One region of the Arthrobacter sp. Cza30 genome, then DNA from elsewhere that is predicted to be linked to it. Evidence: riboswitches for the same ligand, from Rfam matches in the RefSeq annotation. Region 1 holds a riboswitch; the other holds the start of a gene.
What was found. Region 1 has a riboswitch for cyclic di-AMP ahead of AC5RVZ_RS30870 (M23 family metallopeptidase). Riboswitches for the same ligand answer to the same signal wherever they lie in the genome.
Positions count from the first base shown of each region.

Region 2: linked by a shared signal. The riboswitch ahead of AC5RVZ_RS29790 (C40 family peptidase) and the one ahead of AC5RVZ_RS30870 (M23 family metallopeptidase) in region 1 are both predicted to bind cyclic di-AMP.

Region 1 covers NZ_JBNHGA010000013.1:112,737-120,450, reverse strand. Annotated here, with positions in the region: gene fdhA (formaldehyde dehydrogenase, glutathione-independent) at 69-1,280, shown strand; gene AC5RVZ_RS30875 (GlcG/HbpS family heme-binding protein) at 1,315-1,716, shown strand; cyclic di-AMP (ydaO/yuaA leader) riboswitch at 2,191-2,366, shown strand; gene AC5RVZ_RS30870 (M23 family metallopeptidase) at 2,370-3,323, shown strand; gene AC5RVZ_RS30865 (aldo/keto reductase) at 3,403-4,347, opposite strand; gene AC5RVZ_RS30860 (very short patch repair endonuclease) at 4,497-4,925, shown strand; gene AC5RVZ_RS30855 (thiamine pyrophosphate-binding protein) at 5,045-6,739, opposite strand; gene speB (agmatinase) at 6,736-7,714, opposite strand, start outside.
Region 2 covers NZ_JBNHGA010000012.1:24,722-32,435, reverse strand. Annotated here, with positions in the region: gene AC5RVZ_RS29800 (MFS transporter) at 1-726, shown strand, start outside; gene AC5RVZ_RS29795 (LysR substrate-binding domain-containing protein) at 876-1,808, opposite strand; cyclic di-AMP (ydaO/yuaA leader) riboswitch at 2,058-2,222, shown strand; gene AC5RVZ_RS29790 (C40 family peptidase) at 2,226-3,137, shown strand; gene AC5RVZ_RS29785 (MDR family MFS transporter) at 3,527-5,047, shown strand; gene AC5RVZ_RS29780 (HNH endonuclease signature motif containing protein) at 5,202-6,983, shown strand; gene AC5RVZ_RS29775 (hypothetical protein) at 7,078-7,434, opposite strand.

The sequences.
Region 1 (7,714 bases):
GCCAGCCCCCGTCCAAGAGGGCTACCGTGGCACCCACCACCCGTGACTTTCGGATCAGAGGAATCCCCATGAGCAGCAATCGAGCAGTGGCTTACAAGGAACCCGGCAAGGTCGAAGTGATCGACATCGACTATCCAAGTTTCACGCTCAAGGATGGTCCGGGGGTCCACCCGGACAACGTGGGCCGGCAGGTATCGCACGGAGTCATCCTGCGCACCGTTGCCACCAACATCTGCGGCTCCGACCAGCACATGGTCCGGGGCCGTACTACTGCCCCGAAGAACCTGGTCTTGGGCCATGAAATCACCGGCGAAGTCGTCGACGTCGGCTCCGACGTGGAGTTCATCAAGGTCGGCGACATCGTCTCCGTCCCCTTCAACATCGCGTGCGGACGCTGCCGGAACTGCAAGGAGCGGAAGACAGGCATCTGCCTGAACGTGAATCCCGAGCGCCCGGGCAGCGCCTACGGCTACGTGGACATGGGCGGCTGGGTGGGCGGCCAGGCCGAGTACGTGCTGGTCCCCTACGCCGACTGGAACCTGCTGAAGTTCCCGGACAAGGACCAGGCGCTCGAGAAGATCATGGACCTGACCATGCTCTCCGATATCTTCCCCACCGGCTTCCACGGCGCCGTCACCGCCGGGGTGGGGGTTGGCTCCACCGTGTACATTGCCGGAGCGGGGCCCGTGGGGTTGGCCGCCGCCGCCAGTGCCCAGTTGCTGGGCGCCGCCGTCGTGATTGTCGGGGACATGAACGAGGGCCGTCTTGCCCAGGCGCGCAGCTTCGGCTGCGAGACCGTGGACGTCTCCCAAGGCCATCCCAGGGACCAGATCGAGCAGCTTTTGGGCGTCCCGGAGGTGGATTGCGGCGTGGACGCGGTGGGTTTCGAGGCCCGCGGGCACGGCAAGGACGCCCAGGAGGCGCCGGCCACCGTGCTGAACTCGCTGATGGAGATCACTGCGGCCGGCGGGGCGCTGGGCATCCCGGGACTGTACGTCACCGGCGATCCGGGCGGGATCGACGAGGCCGCGCAGAAAGGCTCGCTCTCGCTCTCGCTGGGCACGGGCTGGGCCAAGTCGCTCTCCTTCACCACTGGACAGTGCCCGGTGATGAAGTACCACCGGGCACTGATGATGGCCATCCTGCATGACCGGGTGCAGATCGCGAAGGCCGTGAATGCCACGGCCATCCCCTTGGAGGACGCGCCGAAGGGCTATGCGGAGTTCGACGCCGGTGCCGCCACCAAGTACGTGCTCAACCCCAACGGTTACATCAACTAGGGCCCCGCGACAGGCCTCGGATTTAGGAGCAAACATGGACACCGTCACCCTGGAAGACGCCCGCCGGGTCATCGCCGCCGCCGAGGCCAAGGCCGCCGACATCGGCCAGCCGATGAACATCGCCGTGGCCGATGCCGGCGGAAACCTGGTCTCGCATGTGCGGATGGACGGGGCGTGGCTGGGCAGCATCGACATCTCGATCAACAAGGCCTTCACCTCGCGGGCGTTCGACATCCAAACCAAGGACCTGGGCGACAACTCGCAGCCGGGCAACCAGTTCTACGGCATCCATGCCAGCAACCACGGCCGGATCATGATCTTCGCCGGCGGCATCCCGCTCTCCCGCGACGGCCAGGTGGTCGGTTCGATCGGCGTCAGCGGCGGCTCCGGGGAGCAGGACCAGTCTGTGGCGGAGGCCGGAGCGGCGGCACTCTAGCCTGGGGCTTTTCAGGGGGCGCGCCCGATCCCCGGCGTCGCCGCGTGCCGGGCCGGCCGACCGGCTGCGCGGGTGTCGTCCCCGGCGTCGACGCCGGACTTTCGGCCTGGGCTGGATCGGCCCGCCCGCCCCTCCTACTGCTTGTTGCGGTCACCACTTCGCGCATCCGCGGCTGCCGCAATCTGCGCCAGGATCCGCCTGCGCAAATTTTCCAGGCGAGCGCGAGGTAGCGGCCGGGGCGCCAACAGGGAGTTCGGCGCGCCGTGGTATCGGTCACGGCCGGGGAGCGGAAACGGACTCCGTGCCCCTCAAAAACCGGCAGGACGGGCGGAAATCGCCACCAGGCCGCACTTCTGGTGACAAGGAACACGGATAACGAATTTGTAACGCCGCGTGTCGCTCCGGTAATTTTGAATTTGTTCCTATCTATCTAGGTAGGCATCCGGTCCGCCCGTCTAACCCTGCCAGCGGACCAGAAGAATCGAGCTTTACTCGAAGGCAGGGGCGGAGGAACCACTTACGGTGCTTGGGGGCACCTCGGGGTGAAGTCCTCACCGGCACAGTCCAACTCTGAACTACGACTGCCGGCAGGACCGAGTGAACTCTCGCTCGAATCCGACAGCTAACTTCGCAGGCGCAAGAGAGGAAACCCTGTGAACAACCCTGTGCGCGGTCGTCGCCGTTCCGACACCCCCACGAATCCCCTGTCCAAGATCTCACGTTCCGCCCTGTCGAAGATCACCCGTTCCACCGAGGGCTCCCCTGCCCGCCGCGAAGGGGAAGCATCCCCCGCGGCCTACTCCCTCGCCCGCAGGACCGGCTTGGCTGCCGTTGCCGCCGGCATTCTGGCCGCGGCAGTGGTCCCGGTGGCCCAGGCCGGCGGCACTACCGACGTCGGCTCCGACCGCGCTTCGGAACAAAGCCCCGTGCAGATTCAGGCCGCCAAGGAGGCCGAACTCGGGTTTGACCGGGCCAAGGTAGACAGCAAGGCTGCCCAGGAGGAAGCCCAGGTTGCCGCCGCGGCCGCCGACAAGAAGCAGGCCGACGAAAAGGCAGCGGCCGCCAAGAAGGCCGAGGCCGAGAAGAAGGCGAAGGCCGAAGCTGCGGCCAAGAAGGAAGCTGCCGCCAAGAAGGCTGCGGCGGAGAAGAAGGCGAAGGCCGCGGCCGCAGCCAAGAAGGCCGCCGCAGCCAAGGCGAAGACGGCCGGCTTTTCGACCGGCAAGCTGGCCGCTCCGATCCCGAACATGAACCAGACCTCCGGCTTCGGCTACCGCCAGAACCCGATCACCGGGGCTGCCGGCGAGCTGCACACCGGCATTGACTGCGCTATGGCCTGCGGCACTCCTGTCCATGCGGCCGACGGCGGCAAGGTCGTCGAGGCCGGCTGGCAGGTTGGCGGCGGCGGCAACCGCATCGTGGTTCAGCACAGCAGCGGCCTGAAGACCACCTACAACCACCTGCAGTCGATCGGCGTTTCACTGGGCCAGAAGGTCGCCCAGGGCCAGGTCATCGGCCAGCTGGGCACCACCGGCAACTCCACCGGCTGCCACCTGCACTTCGAGGTTGTCAAGGACGGTCAGCTCGTGGATCCGGCAGGCTGGCTCTAACCCACTTTTGACGACGGCGGAGCTTCCGCCACCGACAACGGCGATGCCACGCGGCATCGCCGTCGTCGTTAAGGGCCGGTCAGGCGAAGGGCCGCGACGCCCGGTCCAGGGCGGCAACTTCGTCGGCGGTCAGTTCGACATCCGTGGCGGCCATCAGGTCCGGCAGCTGTTCGGGCGTGCGGGCGCTGGCCAGCGGAGCGGTAATGCCGGGCTTGGTCAGCAGCCAGGCGAGCGCGGTCGTCGTGAGGGAGATGCCGCGCGACTGGGCGACGGTCTCCAAGGCGTCCACCACGGCGAAGCCCTCGGTCGTGAGGTAATCACGGAGCATGCCGCCGCGCGGGCTGCTGTCGGCGTCATCCGTCGAGTGGTACTTGCCGGACAGGAAACCGGAAGCGAGCGAGAAGTACGGGAACACCGAGAGGTTGTGTTCCCGGGCCAACGGAGCATAGCCCTGTTCGTAGTCTTTGCGGGCCACCAGGTTGTAGTGCGGCTGCAGCGCGACCGGCAGCGCAAACCCGTTCTGCTGCGCGATGTTCATCCACTCGGCGATCCGCTCCGGGGACAGGTTGGACAAGCCGATCTGGCGGACCTTGCCCTCCCTCACCAGGGCGTCGAACGCGGCGGCCGCCTCAATCAACGGGGTGCCCTCGTCATCGTAATGGGCGTAGTACAGGTCGATGTATTCGGTGCCCAGCCGCTGCAGCGAAGCCTCGGCGGCAGCGGCCACATTCACCGCGGACAGTCCCTGGAGCTCCGGATGGCCGCCCACCTTCGTGGCAATGACGACCGATTCGCGGTTATTCCGGTCCGCCATCCAGCGGCCGATGATCTCCTCGGATTCGCCCCCACGGTTACCCGGAACCCACGCGGAGTAGCTGTCCGCGGTGTCAATGAAGTTGCCGCCGGCCTCGGTGAAGGCATCCAGCACCTGCTGCGAACCGGACTCGTCCGAGGTCCAGCCGAAGGTGTTGCCGCCCAGAGCGAGCGGGAAGATCTTGATATCCGAAGTGCCGATCAAGCGCATCGAAGGTCCTTTCGAAGGTCAGGGGCGGCCTTCGCATGCCGCTTACGTTTAACCTAGCAGCGGCGGACGCGTCCCCCGGACGCGGGTACGGCGCAGCCTGGCGGCCGGGAGCCCCGCCGGGCAGTATCTCGCGCCCCTAGACTTGACGTATGGCCGACTCGCTGACCCCGCAGCAGCGCAGCGCCAACATGGCCAAAATCCGCGGCAAGAACACCAAACCCGAGCTGTTGGTCCGGAAACTGCTGCATGCCAAGGGATACCGCTACCGCCTGCACGGCAGCGCAGGCGGCGGAAAGCTGCCGGGCAAACCGGATCTGGTTTTCGCCGGACGGCGGAAAGTGATCTTCGTCAACGGCTGCTTCTGGCATGCCCATGACTGCAGGGTCGGCCGGCATGCGCCGAAGTCCAACTCCGGCTTCTGGGAGGCCAAACGGACGCGTACCGCTGCCCGCGACGAAGCCCAACGGTCGGCGCTGCAGGCGGCCGGCTGGCAGGTCCTCACCGTCTGGGAGTGCGAGTTCAAGAAGACCGGCGATCTGGCTGCGCTCGAGGACAGGCTGGTCGCGTTCCTGGCCTGAGCCGGCCCGCTGATGACCAGGCCCCTCCGCCCACGGGGAGAATCCCGGGGCGGAGGGGCGAGGGTGCCGGCCTGAACGCTGCGCTGGGGGGTGGGACTCCCCCTCGGCCTGGGGCCGGGTCAGACGTGCGTGGGGGCGAACATCTTCAGCAGTGTCTCGACGACGACGACGTTCGGTCCCTCGGCGGCAAAGCTTTCCCGGAGCGCGGTGCCGATATCCTCCGGTGCCACCCGGCGTGCCGGCACGCCAAAGGCCTGCGCCAGGGCCACGAAATCCGGCCGCGCCAGTTCCGTTGCCGTCGCCCGGCCGAACGCGCCTTCCATATACTCGCGCAGGATGCCGTAGCCGCCGTCGTCCACAATCAGCCAGGTGACCGGCAGGTCATGCTGCCGGACGGTGGCCAGTTCGCTGATCGAATACATGGCCGAGCCGTCGCCGGAGACGGCCAGCACGCGCGCGGGCTTTCCCTGGCTGGCCAGGCCGACGCTGCCGCCGATGGCGCCGGGAAAACCGTAGCCCAGGCCGCCGGCGCCCTGGGCCGAGTGGAACTCGCCGTCGCGCGAGTCCCAGCAGCTCCAGGCCCAGTACGCGGAGATGGTCATGTCCCAGAAGGTTTGCATGTCGTCCGGCACGGCCTCGCGGATGTCCGCCATGAAGGTCCGCTCCTTGGCCAGGTCCTGGCCGTCCAGGCGGGCCTGGACCTTGGCCAGCGTGTCCTTGACCAGCTGCTCGGGCGTCTGGCCATGCCAGTCGGGTCCGTTACCCGGATTGCCGGAGAGGGCTGCGTCCAGAGCCTGCAGTGCCTGGCCGGCGTCAGCGCGGATTCCCAGCGCCGGACCGTTGGATTCCAGGACGCGGGGTTCGGCGTCGATCTGGATGATTCGGCCCCGCGGTTCCATGGTGAAATAGTTGCTCGTCACTTCCCCCAGCGACGAACCTACGACCACCAGGACGTCCGCATCTTCGAGGACGTCGGTGACGTACCGGTCCTCGACCCAGGATTGCAGCGAGAGCTCGTGGTTCCACGGGAACGCGCCGTTGCCGCCCGGCGAACAGACCACCGGGGCACGCAGCTTTTCCGCGATGGAGCGCAGCCACGGTTGGGCCTTGCCCCTGCGGGCCCCGCCGCCAGCGATGATCGCCGGCCGCTTGGCCTCGGAGAGCCAGTGCACGGCTTCCTTGACGAGCTCGGTCCGCGGCGGATTGTCGAATGCCTCGGCCAGCGCGTCCTCCACCGGCGGCACCATGATCGGGTCCAGCAGGACGTTCTGTGGAACCTCCACCCAGACCGGCCCCTGCGGCGACGAAATGGCCTCGGTCCAGGCGTCCTGGATGGCCGACGGGATGCCGGACGCGTGCTGGATCAACCGCTGGCTCTTGGTGACGTTGGCCGCGGAGGCCTTTTGGTCGTCGAGCTGGTGCAGCATGCCCTTGCGGCGCGCGCCCAAGCCTTCGAGCGGAATCTGGCTGGCGATGACAACCATCGGCACGCCGGTGGCGTAGGCCTCCTGCAGCCCGGCCAACGAGGTCAGGGCGCCCGGGCCGGTGGAGAGGAACAGCACGCCGACCTCGCCGGTGGCACGCGAGAACCCGTCCGCCGCGAAGGCGGAGTTGTTCTCCACCCGGGAGGAGACGAAGCGCAACGGCGAACGGGACAACGCGTCAAACAATCCCAAGGCGTGCTGCCCCGGGATCCCGAACACCGTCGTCGCGCCCAGGGCGCTGAGGGTTTCGACGACGAGGTCCCCGCCGTTGCGGACGGTCGGTTCCGCCGGGGCCGCTTTGGTGGAGGGGTCTTTCCCTGCTGCTGTCATTCGAAGGACTCCTGATCCGATCCGTCGCCGCTGCCGACGGTGGCGCCCGCACGCTCCAGCGCCTGGGCGCTGTACCCGTTGCCGGACCCGCCGGCCGCGGTGTCGGCCATCAACGAGACAAGTTCGTAGGCCACGTGGCTGCCGGCGACCCCTGTCATCTCCGCGTGATCGTAGGCGGGTGCCACTTCCACCACGTCGGCGCCCACGAGGTTCATGCCGCGGAACCCGCGGATGATTTCCAGCAGCTCGCGGCTGGTGATGCCGCCGGCCTCCGGTGTGCCGGTGCCGGGTGCGTGGGCCGGATCCAGCACGTCGATGTCGACCGAAATGTAGAGCGGGGTGTCGCCGATCCGGTCGCGCAGCTTGGCCACCACGTCGCGGACGCCCTGGTAGTAGACGTCCGAACTGGTGACAATGCCGAAACCGAAACGATGGTCGTCGTCGAGGTCCTTCTTGCCGTAGAGCGGGCCGCGGGTGCCCACGTGGCAAATGGCCTCGGTGTCCAGGATGCCTTCCTCCACGGCGCGGCGGAACGGAGTGCCGTGCGTGTACTCGGCACCGAAGTAGGTATCCCACGTATCGAGGTGCGCGTCGAAATGCAGCATGGCGACCGGACCACCGGCACGCTCGGCGGCCGCGCGGAGCAGCGGCAGGGCGATGGTGTGGTCACCGCCGAGGGTGACCAGCTTGGTGCCGGAGGCGGTCAGGTCGAGGGCGTTCTGCTGAATGGTCTCGATGGCCTCGTTGATGTTGAACGGGTTCACCGCCATGTCGCCGGCGTCGGCCACCTGAACCTCTTCGAACGGGCTGAGGTCCCATGCGGGATTGTATGGCCGCAGCAGCCGCGAAGCCTCGCGGACGTGGTTGGCGCCGAACCGGGCGCCGGGGCGATAGGACACGCCCGAATCGAACGGAACGCCGACGACGGCGATGTCTGCCTTCTGCACCTGGTCCAAGCGGGGCAGCCGGGCGAAG
Region 2 (7,714 bases), on a different contig from region 1:
CTGATCAGCATCGTCCTGGTGGGCATCGGCCTGATCGTCCGCCTCAAGGTCGCCGAGTCCCCGCTGTTCCTGGCACTGGAGGACAAGGCCGAGGAGAAGAAGATCCCGATTCTCGAGGTGCTGACGAAGTACCCGAAGAACGTGATCATGGGCACGCTGGTGGGGATGAGCTCCTACACCGTCCAGGGCCTGATGACCGTCTGGGCCATCTCCTATGTGGTGGACGAGGTCGGCCTGGACCGGACGAGCGTCCTGAACGTCAAAGCGTTGGGCGCGGCGCTGACCGTCGTCGCCATCTGGTTTGCGGCCCGGCACAGCGACAAGCTCGGCCGCCGGCCCGTGATGCTGATCGGCATCGCCGCCGGCGCGGTACTGGCCTTCCCCATCATGTGGATGCTGGAGCTGGGGACGCTGTGGCTGTTCGCGATCGGGCTGTTCCTGGCCAACGGCGTCATCCAGGGCACGATCTTCGGCCCGTTCGGGGCGTTTACCGCAGAGCTGTTCCCGACCCGGATGCGCTACACCGGCGCCTCGCTGGTCTACCAGCTCTCCTCGACGCTGGGCGCAGGTTTCACCCCCATGATCGCCAGCGGCCTGGTGCTGGCGGCCGGCGGCGAGCTGTGGCTGGTGGCGACGGTCTGCGCCGGCGCATTCGTTCTCGCTGGGCTGTGCATCCTGGCGATCAAGGAAGGAAAGGACCAGGACCTTACCGCGGAGAACATGTAGTTCCTCCAGCCATGCGTTAACCGCGACGGCGGCCGTTGTCCGGGGCAGCGGCCGCCGTCGCGGCCCGCCCGTCTGGCCGCGCTGACGGAGCGGGGTCACGCCGTCGTGTGCCCGCCCGGCGCCTTGCTCGCCGAACTGACGGGACGGGATCACGCCGTCGTAGGCTCATCCCATCCGCTCGCCGCCGCGCCGCCGACCTCGGCGCAAAAGTCCAGGAATGTCCGCAGCCTGAGGCTGGGCCGGGTGACGCTGGCGTAGGCCACGCAGACGTCGCTGTGCCCGACCGGTCCGTCGATTTCCACCGTGGCCAGGGGAAGCCCGTCGTAGCTGTAGTTGCCCGGCGGCCGCTGCACCAGCACGGTGTAGCCGAGGCCGCGCGCCACCATGCCCCGCACCGCCTCAAAACTCGACGAACGCCAGGCGATCTTCGGATCCAGCCCGGACAGCCGCAGATTGACCAGCTGGTTGTCGCGCACGGTGGGGATGTCCAGCGAGACGAAGTCCTCTTCGGCCAGCTCGGCAAGCCGGACGCTTTTGCGGGAAGCCAGCGGGTGGTCCGCAGCCAGCAGGACGTAGGGCCGGCCTTCCTTGACGGTGCGGGCCTGCACGCCGGGCAACAGGTGCCGCGTGTGAGTCAGCACCGCATCCAGATAGCCCTCCTGCATCCGGTGCTGCAGCTCGGCGGCCTCGCCTTCCTCCATGGTCACGGTGAGGCGCGGATGCGGCTTGATGAACCGTTCGCTGATCACCGGAACCCAGAAGGCGGACAAGGTGCTGTAACAGCCGATGGCCAGCGGGCCGACCAATCCCTGCTGGCGCTCGATGATGCTGTTCTGCACGTCGTCGGCGTGCCGGACCAGGCTCCTGACGTCGCGCAGGAACTGCTGCCCGACGCCGGTCAGGGCGATTCCGCGGGACCGGTGCCGGACCATCAGCTGCGCGCCGACGATCCGCTCCAGCTCTGTCAGCGCTTGGGACATGGCCGCCTGTGAGATGTGGCTGGCGGCCGCGGCGGCCGAGATTGAGCCATGATCGGCCACTGCCACAAAGTACTGCAGCTGTTTAAGCGTGAAGTCCACCACTCTGCCAGCGTACAAGTTGGCCCGCACCGGAGGCGTAACCAGCCGATTGTTGCGCCCGATGTACCGTGACGGACGCTGTGCAACGGCCGCTGGGGGTCGCTCGCTCCTAACGGGAAGATGGCTTTCAGGTTATGCACAGGTAAATTTCAGGGCTTGGACAGTTACCGAACCGTTATGTAGTGTTTTCATCACGTCGGCGATCATGCGCCGATGTCCTCGGAGGGTATTGCCTAGCTCTGCCAGCCTTTCCGAGTTCGTTCGCTAGACATCTGGCAGAGGCGGGGGACCCACATTCCGGGCCCCTCTTGGGGCTCTTGGGGTTAAGTCGTACGGAGTGCATACCGCACTGCCGCACGGCCGGGTGACTCCCACCCGAACCCGACAGCTTACCTCGCAGGCATTGGGAGAGGTATCTTCTTGCTGCTCAAACACAATCGCGCACGCCACCGTGCCACCCCGGTCCGCAACGCCACCGTGGCCGGTCTGTCCCAGGCTGTCTCGTCCCGCGCCGGAACCGTCGGCCGCGGCGCCGCCGTCGTCACCGCCGCCGGTGGCCTGATGCTGGGTGCCGGCCTGCCGGCCAATGCCGCCGCCGATGTCACGGTCCCGACCTACGGCGCTGCCAACGCGACGGACACCGTTGCCGCTCCGGCCAACGCCGGCTTCGAGGTGGAGCGCGCTTCCGTTACCAGCTCGGCTGCCGGTGCTGCTGCCGGTGCCACCACGCACACCGTGGTCGCGGGTGACACCGTGGGCACGATTGCCGCCCAGTACGGCAAAAATGTGCAGGACGTGCTGGCCATCAACGGCCTGGGCGCGTACTCCATCATTTACCCGGGCGACCAGATCGCGCTGACCGGCTCCGCACAGGGCACCCAGTCCGGCGGCGGACAGGCAGCGCAGGGTGGCGGCGGAGCCGCGACGACCCTGGCTGCGTCGACCGACGCCGCGACTGTCTCGCTGGCCAGCGCCGACATCAAGCCCGCCTCAACCGGCGGCAACCAGAGCATCGTGGACATCGCCATGTCGGCACAGGGAACGCCCTACGTCTGGGGCGGCACCTCCACGGCCGGCTGGGACTGCTCCGGCTTCACCCAGTGGGTCTACGCACAGGCTGGTGTCGACCTGCCCCGCCTCAGCCAGCACCAGGGCGGCGCCCTGACCCCGACCAGCAACCCGCAGCCGGGCGACCTGGTGGTGCAGAACGGCGGCGGCCACGTGGGCATCTACCTGGGCGGCGGCAAAATGATCAGCGCCCTGAACCCGAGCCAGGGCACCTTGGTGCACGACGTGAACGCCATGCCCGTTACCGGTTACTACACGATGTAACCACCCCTAAGACTCCTGGACCGGCTATTCCCCCAACGGCCGGTCCAGGATCACAGGGAAGCCTCGTCGGCCTTGCGCCGGCGGGGCTTCTCCTCTTTTAACGCGTGCGGGACTCTCCCTCCACTTCTACTATGCGACGGGAGTGGTCTTCTTGACGGGGACCGGTGCGGGACATTTGGGCGCACCCCTCCCCCCCCTCCCCCGCAGGTGGCGGTTCCCGCCCGGCGGCGAGCACCGGCGTCGTTGTTTATTCGAGGTTGACGGCTGGGAATAGGAGTCAGCGGGGGCAGGTTAAGCTACTACTCCGCCTGCGCCCGGCGTTCTTAGGCTGTTTCCGGCCGCCCGCAACAGCACGATTTCCACTCGAGGATCTTCCCGTGAATAAAGATATGTCGACGAACAGAGCCTCGGCACGGCCCGGACCCGCCAAGGGCAGCGGGCTGACCGCTGATGAGTCGCGCCGGAACCGCCGCGTGATTGGCATCCTGTTGGTCTCTGCGTTCGTGGTGATCCTGAACGAGACCATCATGTCCGTGGCGCTGACCGAGCTAATGGTCGACCTGGACATCAGCGCCCGCGCGGCGCAGTGGCTGACCACGGCGTTCATGCTGACGATGGCGGTGGTCATCCCGGTGACCGGGTTCCTCCTGCAGCGTTTCACCACGCGCCAGGTTTTCACCGCCTCGATGGCGCTGTTCTCCGCGGGAACGCTGCTGGCCGCGCTGGCTCCGGGGTTCGAGGTGCTGCTGGTGGCCCGCGTGGTTCAGGCGTCGGGCACCGCAATCATGATGCCGCTGCTGATGACCACGCTGATGAACCTGGTGCCGGCCGAGGACCGCGGCAAGACGATGGGCAACGTCTCGATTGTCATATCGGTGGCGCCTGCCATCGGCCCGACCATCTCCGGCATCATCCTCAACACCTTGTCCTGGCGCTGGATGTTCTGGCTGGTGCTGCCGATCGCGCTGGCCATGCTGGTGGTCGGCAACCGGCGGATCCAGAACGTGACCGAGCCCCGGCCGGTGCCGCTGGACCTGCCGTCCGTGGCGCTCTCCGCCATCGGCTTCGGCGGACTGATCTACGGCCTCAGCCAGGTCGGCGCCGGGCACGGAACAACGACGGCGGGGCCGGGCACGGGTGCCGCCATGTGGGTTGCGTTTGGGGCCGGCGGCGTGGGGCTGCTGGCATTCCTGCTGCGCCAGGTTCGGCTGCAGCGCTCGGACAGGGCGTTGCTGGACCTGCGGACGTTCCGCTCCGGCAACTTTTCCGTGTCCGTCGGGCTGATGGCTGTCAGCATGGCCGCACTGTTCGGCACCATCATTCTGCTCCCTATATATATGCAGCAGGTCCTGGGGCTCGAGCCGCTGCAGGTCGGGCTGATGCTGCTGCCGGGCGGGCTGTTGATGGGCCTGCTGGCCCCGGCCGTTGGCCGGCTCTATGACAAGTTCGGCCCGAGGGTGCTGCTGGTGCCGGGGACGACGGTGGTCAGCGCCGTGCTCTGGTTCTTCTCCACGGTCAGCGAGAACACCGCCCCGCTGACGCTGCTGGCGGCGCACATCGTGCTCAGCGTGGGCCTGGCGCTGCTGTTCACGCCGCTGTTCTCCGCTGGTCTCGGCTCGGTGCGGCGGCAGCTGTACTCGCATGGAAGCGCCGTCATCGGCACGGTGCAGCAAGTGGCCGGCGCGGCGGGCACCGCCATGTTCGTCACCGTCATGTCCATGCAGGCGGCCGCTCTTTCCGCCGGAGGTGCGGCAACGACGACGGCGGTGGCAGGCGGTGTGCGGATGGCATTCCTGACCGGCGCCCTCATCTCCATCGTGGCGGTGGCGGCCGCGTTCTTCATCCGGAAACCGGTGGAGGAGCCCGCCGACGAGCCGGCTTCGGTGGAGGGCGCGCCGGTCGCCCGCTGACGACGGGGTTGGGGCGGGATTTGAACGCTTGACTTTCGACGCCCGTGCTTGAGCACCCTTCCACTTCTTCTCCACAGCCAGCCCGTGCGCTTGCTCATCCACATACCGACCCTTGGTTCTCCTACCCTGTTCGAGGGCTTCATAGGCTGTATTTATGGCGATTGAGGTGCTGGATGAGGCTCCGGGAGCAGGGCAGGATGATTCCGTCCTGCTGGCCCGGATCCGCGCCGAGGTCAGCGAACTGAATCATCGCCTCCGGAGCGACGGGCTGACACGCAGTACCAAGTCGGTGGCACAGACGGCGGCACAGGTTGAAGAGCTGGCCAACATTGTTGGTCAAACCCAGCTGATTCTGGCGGGCATCATCAAAGCGCAAAACATCGCCGCCGTTGGAGAAACGGACAAGCCGCATGACCCCGAGGAACCGAAAAATCCTATGCGCGGCGCCTACAAAACGAACGAAGACTATCTGCGGGCGAAGCTGGGCATCCCCCGGCAGGAGGCTGCGCGACGCTTCCAGCTCGCCGAAGCCACCGAAGTCCGCCCGACGCCGCCGGGTAAGCCTGCCGTGCCGCCCAGGCTGCCGGTGCTCGCCCGTGCAATGGACGATGGAATGGTCTCCGGTCAGGCCGCAACTCTGATCCGGAGGGCCGTCGACGGGCTGCGTCGCACCGTCGGCCCAGAGCAGCTCCGCAAGATGGAAGAGGCACTGGTTCAGCATGCCTCGGATTACGACACCGACTCACTAAGGCTGCTGATCCGGCATTGGGAAGGCGGCCTCAACCCAACCGGCGCCGACCTCGGGCCAGCCGAGCTCAAAGCACGCCAGGGCCTGTTCTATCGCGGGCGGCGCAATGGCCTGCACTGCTACGAAATCAACGCCACCGACGAGCAGAACGAGGTTCTTGCAACCGTCTACAACACCGCCACCAACCCTCGCTTGAGGGAAGGAACGGCCACGGCCGGGGCAGTAGGATTTGACGCGGTTGACGCACCAAACATGGCCTCCCGGCTGAACGGCGCTTCCGAGAACGACGACGAGACAGGCGCGGACGCTCAGGACGCCGGAGCGGACGCTTTAGTTGATGCGACGGTAGAGCACGGGCGTACCCGCCAGCAGAAGCAGCTCGACGGACTCATTGGTGCCTGCAAAATCGCTCTCACCACTGATCTTGTGCCAGCCGCTGGCGGACGCCGCCCGCAACTGCTGGTCACCATCGACTACAAGGACTTGGCCTCCGAGGTCGGACGTCCGGGAACCAGCATCTTCTCCGGACCGCTGACCGCCAAGACAATCCGGCGGATCGCTTGCGATGCCGACATCATCCCGGTGATCCTCTCCGGTACGGGTGCGATTCTGGATGTTGGTCAGTCCCAACGGTTGTTTCCGAAATACCTGCGCCTGGCAATCATTGCCAGGGACGGAGGTTGCGCCTTCCCCGGCTGTACTGCGCCCGCTCCCTGGACCGAAGTGCATCACATCCAGTGGTTTGAAAAGGGTGGTCCGACCTCTGTCGATAATGGCGTCTTGGTCTGCGGGCACCACCACCACTTGCTGCATCAGGGCGATTGGCGGGTCGAAGTGAGGCAGGGCGTGGTCTGGTTCTTACCGCCGCTCAGCGTCGACCCGGCTCAAAAGCCGCTCCGCAATCACGTGTGGTTGAAAGACGCGCGGCTGCCCGAGCGCCTGCCGGAGCCGGCCGCCATGGGCTCAGGGCCCGGTCGGCCCGGCGGCCCTTCACCGGGTGGAGGCCCATCAGACTCTGGCGCGGCGGTCCGCAGGATGCCGGTGCGCCACTCCAATACGTCGCAGGTCCCGATGCAGTCGGAACTCGATATCGGGGTGGAGAGTGCCGCGGGAGGCACCGCGCCGCCCGGCAAAAGTTCCAGTCCGTTTGACGGTTGGCCGACCCAGCCTGAAACGCCACCGTTCTGACAGCCGCGTTGCCGCCGGACCCAGCTCCCCCGGTGACCCAAAAGCTCTCCCATTCCGCGAAAGAGCGGTTGGGAGTGGTCAGTTGGTTGCCTAACTACCCAGCACCGTTGTTGTCGCAGGCTTGCTGCATGGAGGCCAGGGCGTCGGCCGGAATCTGGTCGCCGGACTCGGCGATCTGCGACATCGGCCCGGTGATCTCGGCGGGAACGCCGGCTGCGTCGGCGGCAGAAACCAGACCCCCGAGCATCTCCTTTTCCTTTGGACCGATGCTGCCGTCCTGAATCGGGGCACACACCTGCTTGACTGCTTCCCCGACCGCTGCGTTGGCCAAGTTGGACGCGGCCTGACTCACGGCCTCGGAAGCGGAATTAGCGGCCTGGTCGACGGCGTCGGAGGCGGCCTGCTCGACCTGCGCACAGCCGGTGGCAAGCAGAGCGACGAGCGGCAGCATGAGCAAGGCGGAGTATCGGCGATTCACCCTGCAACTTTACTATGCCGCGGTAGCGTTCCCGATAACGCGTCGGCGGCACCGGGGCGTTCCCTAGCGGTCCGCCGTGAACTCGCCGGCCGCGACGGGCCGTCCCTGTGGTTCTTCATGGATTCTTCCGGTGGGTACTGAGTAGGGCCTAGCGCGGATTTCACCGGCAGAAGCCCTACACGATGGGGCAATCCCAGCGCCCGGAAGATGGCCGATCCTGGCCGGCCAGAAATAGACAAGAACGCAGCAGTTC